Regions from separate parts of the Dyadobacter sp. 676 genome, predicted to be linked through region 2. Evidence: riboswitches for the same ligand, from Rfam matches in the RefSeq annotation. Region 2 holds a riboswitch; each other region holds the start of a gene.

Region 1 (5,910 bases), 1.5 Mb from region 2:
CGTGGCGTATTAACCCTTATTGAAAGAAAAATCCTGTTGGGGCGATACCGACTTTCACCGAATCGACCAGGTTTCCATCGACGCGATAACGTATCGCATAGCCCGACTGCGCCTGGGACGGCGTCACGGCTGCGTAAAGCAGGCCTTGAGACGGATCGATTGTCAAGCCTGTAAAATAACGGCCGATAAAGGGCTTGCTGAGGTCCACCTGAGAATCGGTAATACCGAATTTGTAGGTTTTACCCGACGGGTTGAAATTGGCGTCGTATTGTGTCAATACAAAGAAGACTGTTTTGAGGTCGGAACTCATTGTGAAGGAACCCGGCACTTTGGTGGCGTCGGTCCCGATCGCCAAAGTGGCTTCGGACGTAAGCGACTCAGGATTCAGCCGTACGGCTTTGATCCCCGCATTGATCCATAATTTGCCGTTTGCGTCGATGCCTATCGGCGTAACTACCCCTTCCATAGGGATCGACTGGGCGATTTCATCGGTGTTCGTGTTGATAACCGTAAGAATGTTGCCGTTGGTAAAGGTAGTGGTACCTACAAACAGTTTTCCATTGCTCAGAACCAGGTTTTCTGGTCCTTTCGCGATGTCGATTTTCTTGGTCACCTTTTTTGTATTTATATCGATCACCGCAATATAACCGGTGCTGTATTTGTAGTCGGCGTTGGTGCCCCAGCACGACACATATGCTTTTCTGCCGGCGATTACAACTTCCCGGGGATTCTCGATGTCGGGCGCTCCGATGACTCCTTCGTCTTTGAAAGTATACCGGTTAACGAACTGTACTTTGTCCTGGCCCGCCGAGGAATTGTCGACCAGGATGATGCCTTGTTCTCCCGACGCCGTATAGTCCTGCACCCCGCCATTCAGCGCTTTTCCATTGACTGCGGCGAAAATGTCGGCGTTGGCGGTGTTGTTTTCACGGGGAAAAAAGGAGATAGCGCCGTTATTTTGCAGGAAATTACCTTCATTCATTACAAAAACACCACTCACGAAATCCCCTTTCGGAGCCGGGTCACTCTGGTCGCACGACCATGCTCCCAGGGCTGTAAAAACTACTGCTAATGAACTGGCTAACTGTTTTTTCATTTTCATTGATTTATTGAGAATCGTAACTAAAAGTTAAACTTAATGCAAAACTTCTTCCCGGCATCGCATTATTTCTGACATTTAAATAAAACGTGTTGGTCAGATTGCGGATCTGTCCCTGTATGCGGCCCCTTACCTTACCAAGGGAGATGGTTGTTTCGGCCAGGAGATTTACCAAACCATAGCCATCGAGAAACTGTGAATTATCGAATGTTGTGTAACGTCGGCTGGCTGCCTGGAACTGTCCGGTAATGCGGGTGGATTTATGCTGAAAAAATGCATTGACATAGGCCGTATGCTCCGGCACAAAAACAAGCTGCTTGCCAACGATTTCTTCGGAGTAATTATCGTAAGCCTTTTCCTGGCTGCTCCGGTTAAATGCATAACCGGCATCCACCCCGGCTTGCCGGAGCTCCGTTGTATGCAGGTAATTCGTTTGCAGTTCGACCCCGCGGGCCAGGATCTGTTGCAGGTTTTCGACACGGTAACTTCTGGACGGATTCCAGTAGGTCCAGTCCTTAACGCGGTTATGGTAAAGAGTCACCGAAGCCCGCCATGTGCTTCCCGACGTGGATTTCAATGTTTGTTCTATTCCAATTTCTTTATTCCATCCCGTTTCCGGGCGGATATCCGGGTTACCGAGGCCTTTCCAGTGGCGTTCGTTCAGAGTAGGGACGCGGTAGCTGCGCCCGTATGAACCTTTCAGGGAGAGATTATAAAGTTTTTTCCGGATCAAACGATGCTCCACACCGGCGGACGGCGTGAATGGCGGGTTAAATCCGGTAACAAATCCTTGCCGGAGATTGACGGAAACCGTGATTCGGGAGGCAGGCTGCCAGCGGGTAAGCAAAAAAACGTCTGTCCGGTTTTCAGCCACGGGCGAGTACACATAGCCGGGCACGCGCGAGCGATAGTGCGTCCATTCGCTCCCGGTTTTGATGGACAACGGATTGGGCTTAGCTCCCGGGCGCAACGAAAAGTCATTCTCGATCCGCGTGGCGATTTTATCCGTTACGGAATGATCGGGTTGTGAAAGGTCGCCCTTGGCATAGTCGATTATGTCGCGTACCCATGCTGTTCGTAATGTGAGCGAGCGCACCCGATAGCGAAGCATGGTGCGATAGGCTGTCGTGCGCGTCATTTCCCGGCCCTGTTCGTCGTCGGGCGTTAAGGTTAGTTTGTTATCCGTGAGCCACACGTGCGCAGAAATTTCCCGGTCGTTTTTAGCTTGCAGGAATAAATCCTGTACAATGCCTTTCTGGAAAGTCTCGGTAGGCAAAAGCAGGTAACCCTTTCGCACGGGATTCCGGTAATTGTTGTTCATCCGGCCGTCGTAAACCGCCGTTTTTCCCGAAAACGACCATTGCCTGTTTAAAACCGTTACGTAGCGAATATCCGCCCGGGTCTGGCGATTGTCAAAACTCTCTTCCTGCCTTCCGATGGATATGTGAAAAGGGCTTTTGGGTACATCACTGCCCAGCAGGATGCTTCCTCCGACCGCATCGGACCCTACAATGCTCGCGGCCGACCCGAATTGAACGGAAAGCCTGTCGAAACCCGCCACAGGGATAGTGGAAAAATCGGTTTGGCCAAGTGTGGGAGCATTAATATTCAGCCCATTCCAGAGAACTGCCGTATGATTCGCGGACGTGCCTCTGAATGAAGCAGTACCCAGTTGCCCCGGACCGTAATTTTTAAAAGCGATAGGCGTAAATGTCGAAAGTACGTCGCTGATGTTCTGGAAACGCGCCTGCGCGAGCATCGCCGAATCGATCGCCTGGATTTTGAGGCCACTCATGAAACGTTCCGGTACAAAGCCCCTGACGGTCACTGTTTCGAGTGCGATGGAGTCGGTTTGCGCATGAGCGGGCGATGCGAAAGCCACGCTTGCCCATAATACTGGTTTAATCAGAAATCTCCGGTTGGTTAGCACCCTGTTTCACTGCGATTGGCGGCGATCTTCTGTCTTTCCTCCGAAAACGGTCCGATCAAATGCTCTGGCAGGTCTCCTGGCTCGTCGTTCGTGTCCGGCGCCTTCCCGTTTTTGAAACAGTGGCATGGAGTGCGGGCACGTTTGGGCAGACTAACAGTTGCGGGGACAGCTTCCGGTTCGCGCGGAATTCCCTTTTAAGCCTAATTGCTGAACAGAAGCAGCATATGGCACCAAGCGGGCGCAAAGTTAGACATTTCCTCCGACTTTCGGTTCTTTGCGATAACCGCTATCTTTGCGCCAAATTCTGAATGCTTTTGGCCACTCCTGCTGAAAATTCCCCGAACCCGTCGCCCCTGAAAGGCATTTACCTCATGCTGGGCGCGGCATTTTTCTTTTCGCTCACCTCGGCGATCTCAAAATGGCTCGGCAGGGAATTCCACATTGTGGAACTGGTGTTTTTCAGGAACATCGTCGGGGTGGTTTTCATCATCAGCAGTATATGGCAACGGCCGCTGAAGCAGGAGGGAGGCAAGCTCGGGCTGCTCGTTTTCAGAGGCATAGTTGGTACTTTATCGCTTTATATGCTTTTTTACGCGATCCAGACGCTGGGTCTCGGACGCGCATCGACCTATCAATACACCTATCCCATATTTCTCGCGCTTTTTTCCTGGCTGCTCATTGGTGAAACGCTGAATTCCAAGGAATGGATGGCGATCTTTGTGGGGTTCACGGGCATTTTGTTTGTATTCCGGCCGGATCTTTCTTCGTCGTTGCGGGACAACGCACTCGGTTTGGGCAATGCATTGCTGACGGCGGTTTCCTATCTCTCGATCCGGCAACTGGGCGTGGTGTACGATACGCGCGCCATTATTCTGTCATTCATGCTTAGTGGTATTGTAATGCCTGTTTTGTCGATGGTAGCCGGGACCTATTATCCAATGGAACATCTGGACTTTCTGATCGGGACATTCAAATGGCCGGAGAATACCTGGCAGTGGCTGGGTTTCCTGGCTTTGGGATTGACTGCATTGCTGGGCCAGAAAATGCTGACGCAGTCTTTTACCTACGACAAAGCCGGGCGCGTGGCCGCTGTGGGCTATTCCAATATTCTTTTTTCTGTGCTGATAGGCTTTCTGATGGGTGAAGCGATCCCGTCGCTGTCGATGCTGACGGGCATGTTGCTGATCATCGCGGGCGGGATCCTGGTATCGTTTGCCAAAACCAAAAGCGCTTAAAGCCGTTCGTTGAATGCCAGCCGGTTCATAAAAGGGTCGATTACCGTTACCGAAAGAGCGCCCCAGGGTTCGTGTTCGAGGCCGGGACGGTTGTATTTGTATTGCTTGTTGTTCAGCTCTTTATGAAAAGCCCGTACACCGGTGCATTCGACAAATATTTTCGCACCGGGAGTGCTGTCTCCGTGATGCTCCGAGAGATGGAGCGTCAGGCCGCCGCGCGAAACCTGCATGTAAAGTGGCGCATCGTCGGAGTACCGGTGCTCCCAGTCTATCTGGAAGCCCAGCCAGTCGATGTAAAACTCGCGTGCTTTGGTTTCGTCAAAAATGCGTAAAATTGGGATGATTTTGCTGGCTTCCATGGGGATGCTGTTTGGAGGTGAAAGGGGCTGGCAACAATTTGTATATCAGATTTGTTTACAAAATGAAATCTAGAAAAATGCCATGAAACGACTCCTGTCATCGCTGTTAATATTTCCGGTAATGCTGGTGTTTCTGGCCGGTTTCAAGGCCGATACCGGTAAAAAGCCGGCCGAAGGCATTCAATGGCTAACCATCGAGGAGGCGTTCGCGAAGATCCAGAAAGAACCGCGCAAGGTGCTCATCGACGTCTATACGGATTGGTGCGGCTGGTGCAAGGTAATGGATCGTGAAACGTTCAGGGACAAGGCTGTAACCGATTATATCAACCGAAAGTATTACGCCGTGAAGCTCGATGCCGAGCAGAAGGAGACGATCAAACTGGGAGACAAGCAGTTCAAATATCTTGCACAGGGTGGCCGCGGTATCAACGAGATCGCATTGGCATTAACCAATAACCAGCCGAGCTACCCCACGACCGTTTTTCTGGACGATCATTTCAATATGATCCAGCCGCTTCCGGGTTATCTGAAGGCAAAGGAGTTTCACCAGATTATCACCTTTTTTGGAGAAGACTACCACAAAAAGCAGGATTTCGAAAGCTATAAGGTGAAGACTTACGGAACCTTGTATCCTTCGAAATAGATAGCGGAACGCTTGTATCGGCTATGCGGGGGCAAAGCTTAAACGACTTCCCCTTCCTGCATCCTCTCCGCGTTTTCGGCAATGCGCAGTTTCTCGATCAATTCGGCAATATCGCCTTCCATTACAGCCGGAAGGTTATAGACGGTGTAACCAATGCGGTGATCGGTAATGCGGCTTTGCGGGTAATTGTAAGTCCGGATTTTGTCGGACCGGTCGCCGCTGCCCACCATCGACTTACGTTGCGACGAAATTGCGTCGTTGTGTTTTTTCAATTCGATTTCGTACAAGCGCGAGCGAAGAACACTCAATGCGCGTTCCTTGTTTTTGAGCTGTGAACGTTCATCCTGGCAGCTTACCACAAGCCCGGAAGGAATATGGGTCAAGCGAACCGCCGAATAAGTGGTGTTAACCGATTGCCCACCCGCGCCGGACGATTGAAAAGTATCGATACGAATATCGTTCATGTTGATCTGTACATCCACCTCCTCGGCCTCCGGCAGTACGGCCACAGAAGCAGCCGATGTATGGATGCGGCCCTGCGATTCGGTAGCAGGTACGCGCTGCACACGATGCACGCCCGATTCGAACTTCATTTTGCCATACACATCCTCTCCCTCGACTTTACAAATGATCTCCTTGTAACC
Region 2 (5,910 bases):
TCGGTATCCGCGTGCGTGAGGAAGACGATCCCGTCCGCCGGAAGGGCGGTTTGCCCGAGTTCGGTGAAGGCTCCGGACCCCTTCCAGGTATAAAATTGAAATACATATTCGGCCAGGTCCGCCGGCGGCACCAGGTACCGGTCGGCTTTGACCATACTTTCGATATAATCAAAAATCGCGATGATCTGCCACTCGTAGTTAATGGAATGAAACCACACCGAATGCCCGTCGAACAGCAGCGTAGCCACATTTGCCAGCGTACACGGCCCCAGGCAGCCACCTTTGGTCATATGCACCACATTCCGCAGTTTCCGCCGCAGCCACTCGCTCTTGTACAATCCAACCGGAACCGGCGCATAGCCGCGATCGGTCCGTCCGCAGCAGCACGCATTATAGCAATACGAAAGGTGGCCCCGCCGCTGCACCAGGTTAATGGATTTCCCGTCCGAACGGGTTACGCGTTGACGTTTCATCGCAGACTGTCCGTCCATTGGCTTCGGGATTTGTTGATAAGGTATTGAATAAATTGGGGCTTATCGGCCCAGTAAAGGTGTACGTAGGAAGCGAATGTGTTGCGGCACCTGAAAAAACCGGTTTCAACCGGCACTCCCCGCGCATTAGCGATCTGCGCGGGTTCGACGTGTATATTCCGGCTTTTGAAACTGGAATAATGAAACTCGTGACCGCCGATTTCCAGTCCGCTCCAATACATTGTCCGATAGCCCAGCGTCATTTTCGCTCCCTGTAAAGTAGTTTCACAATCGAGCACGCCCGCCATCTCCAAAATGCTTCCGGAATCCGTCTCTATCGATTTTCCCAGATACATCATTCCGCCGCATTCGGCATAGGTCAGCCCCCCGTTTTCGCAATAATCACGAATGCTTGCGCGCATCGACCGGTTTTCCGACAGCCGTTCCGCGAACAGCTCGGGATAACCGCCGGGCAAATACAGCAGGTCGGTCGGGGGCAATGCGACGTCTTTCAGCGGACTGACCCAGCTTATTTTCCCGAATGCCTTCAAAACCTCCACATTCTGATGATACAAAAAGGTAAAAGCGTCGTCGCGCGCAACCGTTATGCGCAGGTTCGGAGATTTGCCATAAGACAGCCCCGAGTGCGCCGGAGGCCATACAACGTCCTGGCTTTCAAAACAATGACCAAAACACGCAATTTGCAGCAAGCGATCGATATCGATCGTTCGGGGGATCATTTCCGCCAGCCCTTCGATAATCTGTTCATAGTCCGTTCCGGCAGAGATATGCAGGCCCAAATGCCTTGATGGAATGTATAACGCCTCATTTTTGGGCAAATACCCCAAAGCTTCCACGCCTGCATCCGCGCATGCGTCCTGCAAAAACCGATAATGCGATCCGGTATTTACAAAATTGAAAATCACTCCAACGACCCGTATCCTGGCGTCGAAATTCTTCAAACCGTAAATCAGCGGTGCCGCCGAATAAGCCATCGACTGCGCATTGATTACCAGCACCACCGGGATATCGAGCAAAGCCGCTATTTCGGCACTGCTTCCGCGCATTTTATCGGCTCCGTCGAAAAGCCCCATCACGCCCTCGGCCACACTCACGTCCGTTCGCGACGCGTAATGCCGATACACCTCACGCACGTGGGCGTCCGAGGCCATGAACGTATCCAGGTTCAGGGAGGGCCGCCCCGCCGCTGCCGAATGGTGAATGGTATCGATATAATCCGGCCCGCATTTGAACGGCTGTACCGCCAGCCCGCGATTCCGTAATGCACGCAAAAGGCCCAAAGTCAGGGTTGTCTTGCCCGAACTGCTCGAAGGCGCTGAAATGAGAAAGCTGGATTTCGGGTTGTTCACAATGTGGTTGTATTTCAGATACTTACTCTTTTCAGGCTAAACCCTTACTATTTCCGATTATGGCAAAAACAAACGCTCAAAACCAGCCAAACGCTTCCCGGCCGGCCAATAACCGGGGCTCCGAAACATCATCCACAGCAGTCACGGCCCTCCCGGCAGCAGGGCATTCGGAATATCAGAATTTGAGATGCGCCGACCGGTCGAACGAAATAATCGGCAGAAAAACAGAAAGGCATTCCCGGGCATTAATACACCCGGTAATCGGGCGAAAACCCGACGAATATCCAAATCAGACCCTGCTTCATACCGCGAAAGCATTGTCAACAAGGAAGGGACAGGTGTTCTGGCTTGGGATAATTTTGAATGACTGAATGATTGAATGACCGAATATTTTATTCAGTCATTCAATCATTCAAAATTATCACCCTCACAGTTGCGCGACAGCTCGTGATTTTCACCAAATGGGTGATTCCGACGATTCCCCTGGACTGCATCGATATGCAATACCCTTTCCTGTTGGAGAAGTATGTTAAAGAACTTTTTCTGGCGTAAAGTTAGGTAATTCGCCTGTTTTTTGTGTTTATCTCCATCAAAAAACCATAGCTTTGCGCATTCATCGGTTCGCGCCGCCGGCGCGATTAAAAGGGAATCCGGTGCAAATCCGGAGCAGTACCCGCTGCTGTAAGTTCACCATATCAAGATCCTGGCTGATGCCACTGGAACACGAATGAGCGAATGTGTGAATGAGTGAATATTTTCAATAGCGAAACATTCACTCATTGTCTCATTCACTCATTACTTCCGGGAAGGCCCAGCGATCTGAACAAGCCAGAAGACCTGCCGTTGAATGATCCGGTTTTGCTTTCGGGAAGAAAGGCAAGAGGAAACGGCAGGCTGCATGGCGGCCACGCTACTCCCTGCATTCTCCCCATAAGTTATTTTTTAATTTATGTGGAAATCTAAATGATTCATTATCTGCTCCTTGATTCGCTGCTCCTGGGTGTGCAGCATTCCTTCGAACCCGACCATATGGCTGCGGTTTCCGTCCTGGCGACGGAAGAGAACAAAAGCCCCGCGCAACGCTGGAAGCTCATCTGGCGATCGTCGCACTGGGCGTTAGGACATTCATTTACGCTGATTTTATTTGCCGTTCTCGTCCTGTTGCTTAAATCCACTTTATCGCTGCGGGTCGCCGATCAGGTCGAGTTGGTGGTAGGGCCGCTCATGATATGGCTGGGCTTGCTGGCCATCCGCAGGAACTTCAGGAAGGACGCCGCCGCCGGTCAGGAAGGCCGACGGGTAAGCCGTTCATTCTGGGTCGGGATGGTGCATGGCCTCGCTGGTACGGGCGGGGCATGTGCGGTGGCGCTTACCCTCGCCGCGCGCGACGCCGTGACGGCCATATGGATTATTGTCCTGCAAAGCGTAGGTATTATCCTGTCCATGTCGGCTTACGGCTACTTTTTCGCATTTTCCATCGGCCGTTTTGCCGGCAAACGCGAACGTTTCCCGACGATCGTCAACTACCTCGTGGGCATATTTTCGATCCTGATCGGGGCAATAACTCTTTATGAATCTTCCGATTTTAGTAATGCAGACCCAATTTTATCAGATTCCCCGCATTCCGCTCGCCGGAATGCTGCTTTCCCTCACGGCATTTTCTACGGCATTGGCCCAGGAAAACAACGCCGATTCGTCGGGCCGCAAATTGCTCGACCCGGTCGTGGTTACCGCGACACGTTTTGAAACCAGAAAAGAAAAGATAGCGCAGAAGCTCGACCTCGTTTCCCGGGAAGATATTGAAATGACACCCTCCGCCGATCTGACAGACATCGTGCGGAAGACGGCGGCGGTGGACGTCATTCAATATCCAAATCTTTCGTCCGGCATCGGTATCCGGGGCTTCCGGCCCCAGTTTTCGGGACTGAACCAGCGGACGCTGCTCCTGATAGACGGCCGTCCCGCCGGCGCTACGAACCTGTCTCAGATCAACCTGAATGGTATCGACCACATCGAGGTGCTGAAAGGCCCGGCATCGTCGCTCTATGGCTCACAGGCGATGGGCGGCGTGATTAATGTCGTCACGCAACGCTCCAAAGGTGCGCCGGGAGGTAATGCTTTTGTGGAATACGGTAGTTTTAAAACGTTGCAGGCCGGCGTCAATACGGGCGGAAACATCACTTCCAAACTCGATTACGATTTGAGTTTCAGCTATCTCGAAAGATCGAAGGATTACAAAATCGGGAAGGACAACTGGCTTCGGAATGCATTTGGCTACAAACACGCAACCAAAAACTACAACGACCGCCCCGCCGTCGAAACCGACGAAACCAGCGGCGACGGCACGCGAAGGCCTTTTACAAAACTGCATTACTTTTCAGGCACGTTGCGGCTTGGTTATCAGATCAACGACCACTGGCGTGTGGATGTGCGCGGGGAACAGTTCCAGGCCAGGGACGTGGAATCGCCGGGAGAACTGTCGTCGGGGAGCACGGAAGCCAGCACCAAGGACGTCGACCGGCAGTCATTGGACGTTTCGATCAGCGGACGGATCGGTCGGCATAGCCCGGGCGTGAAGGTTTATGCCGCGGAAGAAAATACGGCTAATTACACACAGAATGTGTCCGGCAAACCGGTGGTGCCGTTCCGTTCCGCGCAGGGGCATAATGCATGGAAAGGTATTCAGGTAAAGGATGTCTGGAAAGTGGGCCGGCATTCGGTGATACTGGGTTACGATTACCTCGACGCATCCACGGACAGCCGCCGCTGGAACAACGACACTACCGAGCGCGCACCTACCCAGCCCCGGTACGCCCTCATTTCGAGCGCATTCTTCGGACAGGCGTTGCTGAATGCGGGTAAACTGACACTGCAACCGGGTATTCGTCTGGATCACATTACATTCGACGTCCGCGAAACACCGTTGTTACCCACCTATAAGGCGGGCCGGAAAACAACGCCATTCGCAAGCCCCAGTCTCGGCATTACTTACGCGCTTATGCCTTCGCTACGCGTGAAAGCTAATATCGGCCGCGCGTTCGTTACAACCGATGCATATAGCGTAGCCGGTTACAACGAAATCCGCGATTCCAGGGGCCGTATTGCCGTCACCGCCGGTAATCCCGATCTGAAAAACGAAAGCAGCCTGAGCTGGGACCTGGGTCTGGATTTGAACAAACCGCAATCCGGGCTCGCAGCTAATGTGACGTTTTATACCACCAAAGTCGACAACCGCATAGCCAAGATCATCAAAACCGTGAACGAGCCTTTGGGGAATGGGGATATAATCACTTCCAGGGCCACATTCGTGAATGCGGCCGATGCGGAAATCTGCGGCATCGAAACCGAGATTTCCTACGATTTCGGGGCGAAGAGCGATTACCGCTATTCTTTAAAAGCATTCTGGAACGGCAATTCCATAATTAAAGCCAGGGAGCTCATCGTCGGTACCGACGCCTCCGAGGTTCGTCGTGATATACAGAATGTCGCCCGCAATACTTTCAATTTCGGACTGGCCTACGACAATTTGAAGTGGCTGCAACTGCGCCTTTCCGGCAGGGCGATCGGGACAAGAAAAGATATCGATTATACCGATCCGGCCAATCCTGAAATCGAATATCCGCAGTACATGGTGCTTGACTTCGTTGCCCAGTTCAAAATTACGGGCGGTCACACCATTGCCCTGAAACTAAACAATGTCACGGACGAAAATTACTACGAAAAACGGGGCTACAATCTGTCCGGAAGGGCATTATCGGTTCGGTATATGAAGCGTTTCTAACAAATTACCCCAATCGGTTTTACCAACCGATTGGGGTAATTTGTTATCAATCAGTACTTATCCCACCAATTCTTCACGCCCTTGCTATTCCTCCCTCCCAGCTTCTCGAGCGCCGTCCGGTAATGCGTACCGTTGAGCGATGCTTCTACGAGCGGGTAGCTCATACGCCGGGAGACGTCCGTTACGTCGGGGTCGAGGGACCCGTCGGCGGGAAGGGCGAAGATGGCCTTGCCGGTATTAGGGTCCCTGAAATCGAGGCGGAGGCGTTCCAGCCAGCCCTGGATGCCCT
Region 3 (5,910 bases), 3.1 Mb from region 2:
GCTAAAAGCAAATGCCCCACGCTTTGGCGGGGCATTTGCGAGTATGTTCAGCGTATCAATTATTTGATTTCACCCACCATATCCTCCGGTTTTACCCACGCATCGAACTCCTCCGGCGTGAGGTAACCCAGCGCCACAGCCGTTTCTTTGAGCGTTGAGCCGTTCTTGTGAGCGGTCTGCGCGATTTCGGCGGCTTTATAGTAACCGATTTTCGTGTTCAGGGCAGTGACGAGCATCAATGAGTTGTTCACGTGCTTTTTGATATTCTCGTGCAATGGCTCGATACCTACCGCGCAATTGTCGTTGAACGACACGCACACATCGCCGATCAGACGGGCCGAATGCAGGAAGTTGTAAGCCATCAGCGGTTTGAATACGTTCAGCTCGAAATGGCCATTGGAGCCGCCGATGCTGATCGCGACGTCGTTACCCATTACCTGTGCCGCTACCATGGTCATGGCTTCGCATTGGGTAGGGTTCACTTTACCCGGCATGATGGAACTACCCGGCTCATTATCAGGGATATGGATTTCGCCAATGCCCGAGCGCGGGCCCGACGACAGCATACGGATGTCGTTACCGATCTTCATCAGGCTCACCGCCACGGTTTTCAATGCACCATGCGCCTCCACGATCGCGTCGTGCGCCGCGAGCGCTTCGAATTTGTTTTCGGCGGTGATGAATGGCAGGCCGGTAAGCGCGGCAATGTGGCGCGCGACGTTTTCGGAATATCCCGGAGGGGTGTTAATGCCCGTTCCGACCGCGGTACCGCCCAGTGCCAGCTCCGAAAGGTGCGCCAGCGAGTTGTTGATCGCCCTCAGGCCGTGATCGAGCTGGGATACGTAGCCGGAAAACTCTTGTCCCAAAGTGAGCGGCGTAGCGTCCATAAAGTGCGTACGCCCGATTTTAACGACATTTTTAAAGGCTTCGGCTTTCGCTTTCAAAGTATCGCGCAACTTCGTAATACCCGGAATGGTCACGTCCACCAGGATTTTGTAAGCCGCAATGTGCATGGCCGTTGGATAGGTGTCGTTCGACGACTGCGACTTGTTCACGTCGTCGTTCGGGTGCAAAAACTTGGTTTTGTCGGTAAGCTGACCGCCTTGCAGCACGTGCCCGCGATAGGCAATTACCTCGTTGCAGTTCATATTCGATTGCGTTCCCGAGCCGGTTTGCCATACTACCAACGGGAACTGGTCATCGAGCTGGCCGGCAAGGACCTCATCGCAGACCTGTCCGATCAGATCGCTTTTTTCTTTGGGAAGGACACCCGCTTCAAAGTTGGTAATAGCGGCGGCTTTTTTCAGGTATGCGAAGGCCTTGATGATCTCCTTCGGCATTTTATTGATATCCTGTGCGATAGGAAAGTTCTGGATCGAGCGTTGTGTCTGGGCGCCCCAGTATACATGGGCAGGGACCTGCACTTCGCCCATCGTGTCTTTTTCTATACGGTATTCCATTATTTGACGTAGAATGATAATGTAAAATGAACAATGCGCGGTAAAGTTAGGATCGGGTTTGCAGTTTCTGGAGTTTTTTATGGATAAATGTTCATGTCTGAAAAAAAGAATGTTTAGATTGACGCACCGAGATCCTAAACTCCGCTTTTCATGATACCTAAAATCAGCATTTACCCCGATTACGCACTGATGAGCTCCGCCGCTGCCGAGCGAGTAATCGATCTGATGAACCACAAGCCCGAATCGGTTATTTGCTTCCCGTCGGGTAGTAGTCCGAAAGGTATGTTCGATGCATTGGTAGCCGCGAATCAGAAGGGGCGTGTCGACTTTTCGAAATGCATTTTCGTCGGCCTCGACGAATGGATTGGCCTCGGCGCCGGCAACGATGGCAGTTGCCGCGACCTCCTCGACCGCGATTTCCTGAAACCTGTCGGTCTGCGCCCGGACCAGATCGTCTTCTTCGACGGCAAAGCCTTCGATCCGCAAGCCGAATGCGACCGTATCAATAAAATCGTCGAGAGCCTCGGAGGCCTCGACCTTATTATATTAGGCGTAGGCATGAACGGCCACCTCGCCCTCAACGAGCCCGGCACACCCTGGGATACTTACGCCCACATTTCGGAGCTCGATCCGGTGACCGTCGAGGTAGGGCAGAAGTATTTCAAACAGCCGACCAGCCTCACACGCGGCATTACCGTCGGTATCCGCCACATTCTGGAAGCGCGTTCGGCCATTCTGTTGGCTTCCGGCGCTGCAAAGGCACCGGTTATCCAGCGGGCATTGGCATTCCCCGTTTCCAAAGATTTTCCAGCAACGGTTTTGCAGAATCATTTGAACGCGGAGTTTATTTTGGATGCGGATGCTGCGGAGTTGATTTCGTAACATATTTCCCTAAATCCGGGTTTGCGAAATCACTTTTCCGGCCAGCATTTCAAGCCTGATTTAGATATTTTATCCTAACGCAACCAGTAATTTTTCTCCACTTCACTTAAATCAAGGTGCGCTTTCCTGCGCAATATGCATTCCGCCTAAATTTGACGCAGTTCTTTGTGAACGCCCGTCAATCGGGGTGGTGGTTTTTGCTTTTGGATCCCTCAGCCAAAATCAAGCAAAACAAAAAGGAACCGTGTGCAATTCACGGGCAGTCGTGCTACTGTAAGTATCCGTCCTGATGTTTTCAGGACCCGTTTTTACCCTCGCGTCCCATTGCAGCGTCCCGGCGCTTCGAGAAGGGCGGTAGAAATGATACGAGCCAGGAGACTTGCCATCACCCTCAATGGCTTCCCTCTCACGGGTGGAGTGTAGTCAAGCATTGATTTACCACATTTTATAGCGTACCACAGGCTCCCGGCCGGTTCGGGGGAACTGTATCTGTTCGTTTCGCAGGGTAGCCGTGTGTTACCGCCATGGAATGAAGTACCGGTCAGCGTTCGCAACAGGCGTTTGCCGGGATGGGAGGGTGTTTTCACAGGGTTTTTATTAACTCTTTAAACACAAAAAGTTATGTTGTCACACAACCTGGGCTACCCGCGCGTGGGAAGCCTTCGCGAACTCAAAAAGGCCAACGAACAGTACTGGGCCGGCGCGATCGACCGCGATGCATTGCAGAAAGTCGCGCGCAAAATCCGCCATCAGAATTGGGAAACGCAGCAGCATGCGGGCATTGGCCTTATTCCTTCCAACGATTTTTCGCTGTACGACCACGTCCTCGATACGTCGCTGATGGTAGGCGCGATTCCCGGGCGGTACCACCAGCTGCTCGACGGGAAATCCAATAAGGAGCTAGACCTTTATTTCGCCATGGCCCGTGGTTACCAGAAAAACGGGCTGGATATCAACGCGATGGAAATGACGAAATGGTTCGACACCAACTACCATTACCTTGTTCCCGAGTTTGTGAAAGACCAGAAGTTCAAGCGGTACTCCGAAAAGGTGCTGCTGGAATTCGAGGATGCATTGCAAAAAGGCATTCTCACCAAACCGGTGCTGCTTGGGCCAGTTACCTATTTGCTTTTAGGCAAAGAAAAGGAGGGCGGTTTTGAGCGGATCGACTTGCTGGACAGTCTTCTACCTGTTTATATATCCATATTAAAAGAACTCGCAGCGAGAGGTGCCGAATGGGTGCAGCTCGACGAGCCAGGGCTCGTGCTGGATTTGAATGAAAAGGAAAAACTCGCATTCCTGAGCGCTTATAACCAGATCCGGGAGACGCTTCCGAAGCTGCGCATTCTGGTAACAACCTATTTCGGGCCGCTGGAAGATAACCTGAGCATCGCTACCGTATTGCCGGTGGACGCATTGCATATCGACCTTACGCGCGGTGCGGAGACCTTGTCGCAAATCCTGGTGGATGAAGTATTCACGGCATCAACCCAAAAACTTTCATTAGGGGTGGTCGACGGCCGGAATATCTGGAAAAACGACTACCGAAAGTCGCTGGAATGGATTCAAACGGCAGCGAATGTACTGGGAGAGGATCGGATCTGGGTCGCACCTTCCTCGTCGCTGCTCCATAGCCCTTATGACCTGGACCTGGAAAGGAACGAAGCGGTGCTCACGCCCGAAATCAAAAACTGGATGGCGTTTGCCAAACAGAAACTGGCAGAGGTAACGACATTGGCGAGGCTCGCCGGGACCGATTATTCGAATGACAGCGCATTTCTGGATAACCAAAAAGCCATCGAAAGCCGTAGAACATCAGCGTTGATCCACAAGCCAGCTGTAAAAGCACGGGTTAGCGAAGTGCGTGAATCGGATTTTAACCGACAGAATACATTCGCCTTCCGGCAGGCCATTCAATTGGAAAAACTCAAACTGCCCTTGTTCCCTTCCACGACGATCGGCTCATTCCCCCAAACCGACGAGGTGAGGCAGCTCCGTGCGCAGTTCAAGAAAGGAGCATTGACTTTGGATGAGTACGAGGCCCGCATTCGGGCGGAAATCGTGGATTCGCTGCGCTGGCAGGAAGAGTTGGGCATCGACGTGCTCGTACATGGCGAGTTCGAGCGGAATGATATGGTGGAATATTTCGGCGAGCAGCTCTCGGGTTTTGTTTTTACCCAAAACGGCTGGGTGCAGAGCTACGGTAGCCGGTGCGTGAAGCCGCCGATCATTTACGGCGACGTCGAGCGCGTGGAGCCTATGACGGTGAAATGGTCGTCGTTCGCGCAGGCCAACTCCACGAAATTGGTGAAAGGCATGCTTACGGGCCCGGTAACGATCCTGCAATGGTCGTTTGTGCGGGATGACCAGCCGAGAAAAGACACCACATTTCAGATCGCGCTCGCGATCCGCGACGAGGTGGTGGATCTCGAAAAGGCGGGAATCAAAGTGATCCAGATCGATGAGCCGGCCATTCGCGAAGGGTTACCATTGCGGAAACATGCATGGAAGAGCTACCTGAAATGGGCGGTGGACGCGTTCCGCCTGAGCGCCGCGGGCGTGGCCGACCAGACGCAGATCCACACGCACATGTGCTATTCCGAATTCAACGACATTATCGACTCCATCGCGGCCATGGACGCCGACGTAATTACCATCGAAACGTCGCGTTCGCAAATGGAACTGCTCGACGCTTTTGCGCAATTCAATTATCCGAACGAAATCGGGCCGGGTGTGTACGACATTCATTCGCCCCGCGTGCCGACAGTCGACGAGATGGTTTTCCTGCTGGAAAAAGCGTTGAAGGTAATCCCTGCCCGCAATTTGTGGGTGAATCCGGATTGTGGTCTGAAGACCCGCAAATGGCCGGAAACCGAAGCGGCTTTGCGTAACATGATTTCCGCGGCTAACTTGCTGCGCGAATCGGTCGAAGTCGCGGGATAGCGACGGTCGTTTGTGGGCTGGTGTGGTCATTTATTGTCAGGTGTTGTCAAGTGTCGTCAGAGGTGAAAATACCTGACTATTATCTGACCATACCTGACAATAAATGACTACCCCTGACCACTCCCGACTATCCTTGACACCCCTGACCACATCGAACCGCACTCCTGTTATCAATACATTAAAGCATTTATTTTGACACTCGAAGAAAAAATCACCGCCTCGGAAACACGCGTTTTTAAAACTGTTTTCCCTAATAACACCAACCATTACGATACTTTATTCGGTGGTACCGCCCTGTCGATGATGGACGAGGTCGCTTTCATTGCCGCCACGCGGTTTTCAAGATTGCGGTGCGTAACGGTTTCTTCCGACCGTATCGATTTCACACATCCCATTCCTGCGGGGACCATTATCGAGCTTGTTGGCCGGGTTGAAACGGTTGGGAATACCAGCATGAAAGTCCGGGTCGACATTTTTGTCGAGAAAATGTATGAAGAGAGCCGTGAAAAAGCGGTGACCGGAATTTTTACATTTGTGGCGCTCGATGAGCATCATAAGCCTACCAGAATTTTGTAGCGTTGTCATTTGGCTGCCACGTCGGCGAACGGGGAGCCCGACGCTATGC

What was found. Region 2 has a riboswitch for cobalamin ahead of ABV298_RS05675 (hypothetical protein). Riboswitches for the same ligand answer to the same signal wherever they lie in the genome.
Region 1: another riboswitch for cobalamin. It lies ahead of ABV298_RS12405 (TonB-dependent receptor); the one in region 2 lies ahead of ABV298_RS05675 (hypothetical protein).
Region 3: another riboswitch for cobalamin. It lies ahead of metE (5-methyltetrahydropteroyltriglutamate--homocysteine S-methyltransferase); the one in region 2 lies ahead of ABV298_RS05675 (hypothetical protein).

Annotation. Positions count from the first base shown of each region.
Region 1 covers NZ_CP159289.1:2,774,981-2,780,890, reverse strand. The annotation lists gene ABV298_RS12410 (DUF5074 domain-containing protein) at 17-1,096, opposite strand; gene ABV298_RS12405 (TonB-dependent receptor) at 1,107-2,981, opposite strand; cobalamin riboswitch at 3,078-3,279, opposite strand; gene ABV298_RS12400 (DMT family transporter) at 3,338-4,264, shown strand; gene ABV298_RS12395 (glyoxalase superfamily protein) at 4,261-4,623, opposite strand; gene ABV298_RS12390 (DUF255 domain-containing protein) at 4,706-5,266, shown strand; gene prfA (peptide chain release factor 1) at 5,305-5,910, opposite strand, start outside.
Region 2 covers NZ_CP159289.1:1,232,572-1,238,481, forward strand. The annotation lists gene ABV298_RS05665 (cobaltochelatase subunit CobN) at 1-491, opposite strand, end outside; gene ABV298_RS05670 (cobyrinate a,c-diamide synthase) at 470-1,840, opposite strand; cobalamin riboswitch at 2,156-2,366, opposite strand; cobalamin riboswitch at 2,441-2,700, shown strand; gene ABV298_RS05675 (hypothetical protein) at 2,804-3,586, shown strand; gene ABV298_RS05680 (TonB-dependent receptor) at 3,477-5,621, shown strand; gene ABV298_RS05685 (SusD/RagB family nutrient-binding outer membrane lipoprotein) at 5,672-5,910, opposite strand, start outside.
Region 3 covers NZ_CP159289.1:4,302,705-4,308,614, forward strand. The annotation lists gene ABV298_RS19325 (hypothetical protein) at 1-35, opposite strand, end outside; gene fumC (class II fumarate hydratase) at 60-1,460, opposite strand; gene ABV298_RS19335 (glucosamine-6-phosphate deaminase) at 1,611-2,342, shown strand; cobalamin riboswitch at 2,517-2,744, shown strand; gene metE (5-methyltetrahydropteroyltriglutamate--homocysteine S-methyltransferase) at 2,964-5,285, shown strand; gene ABV298_RS19345 (acyl-CoA thioesterase) at 5,478-5,861, shown strand.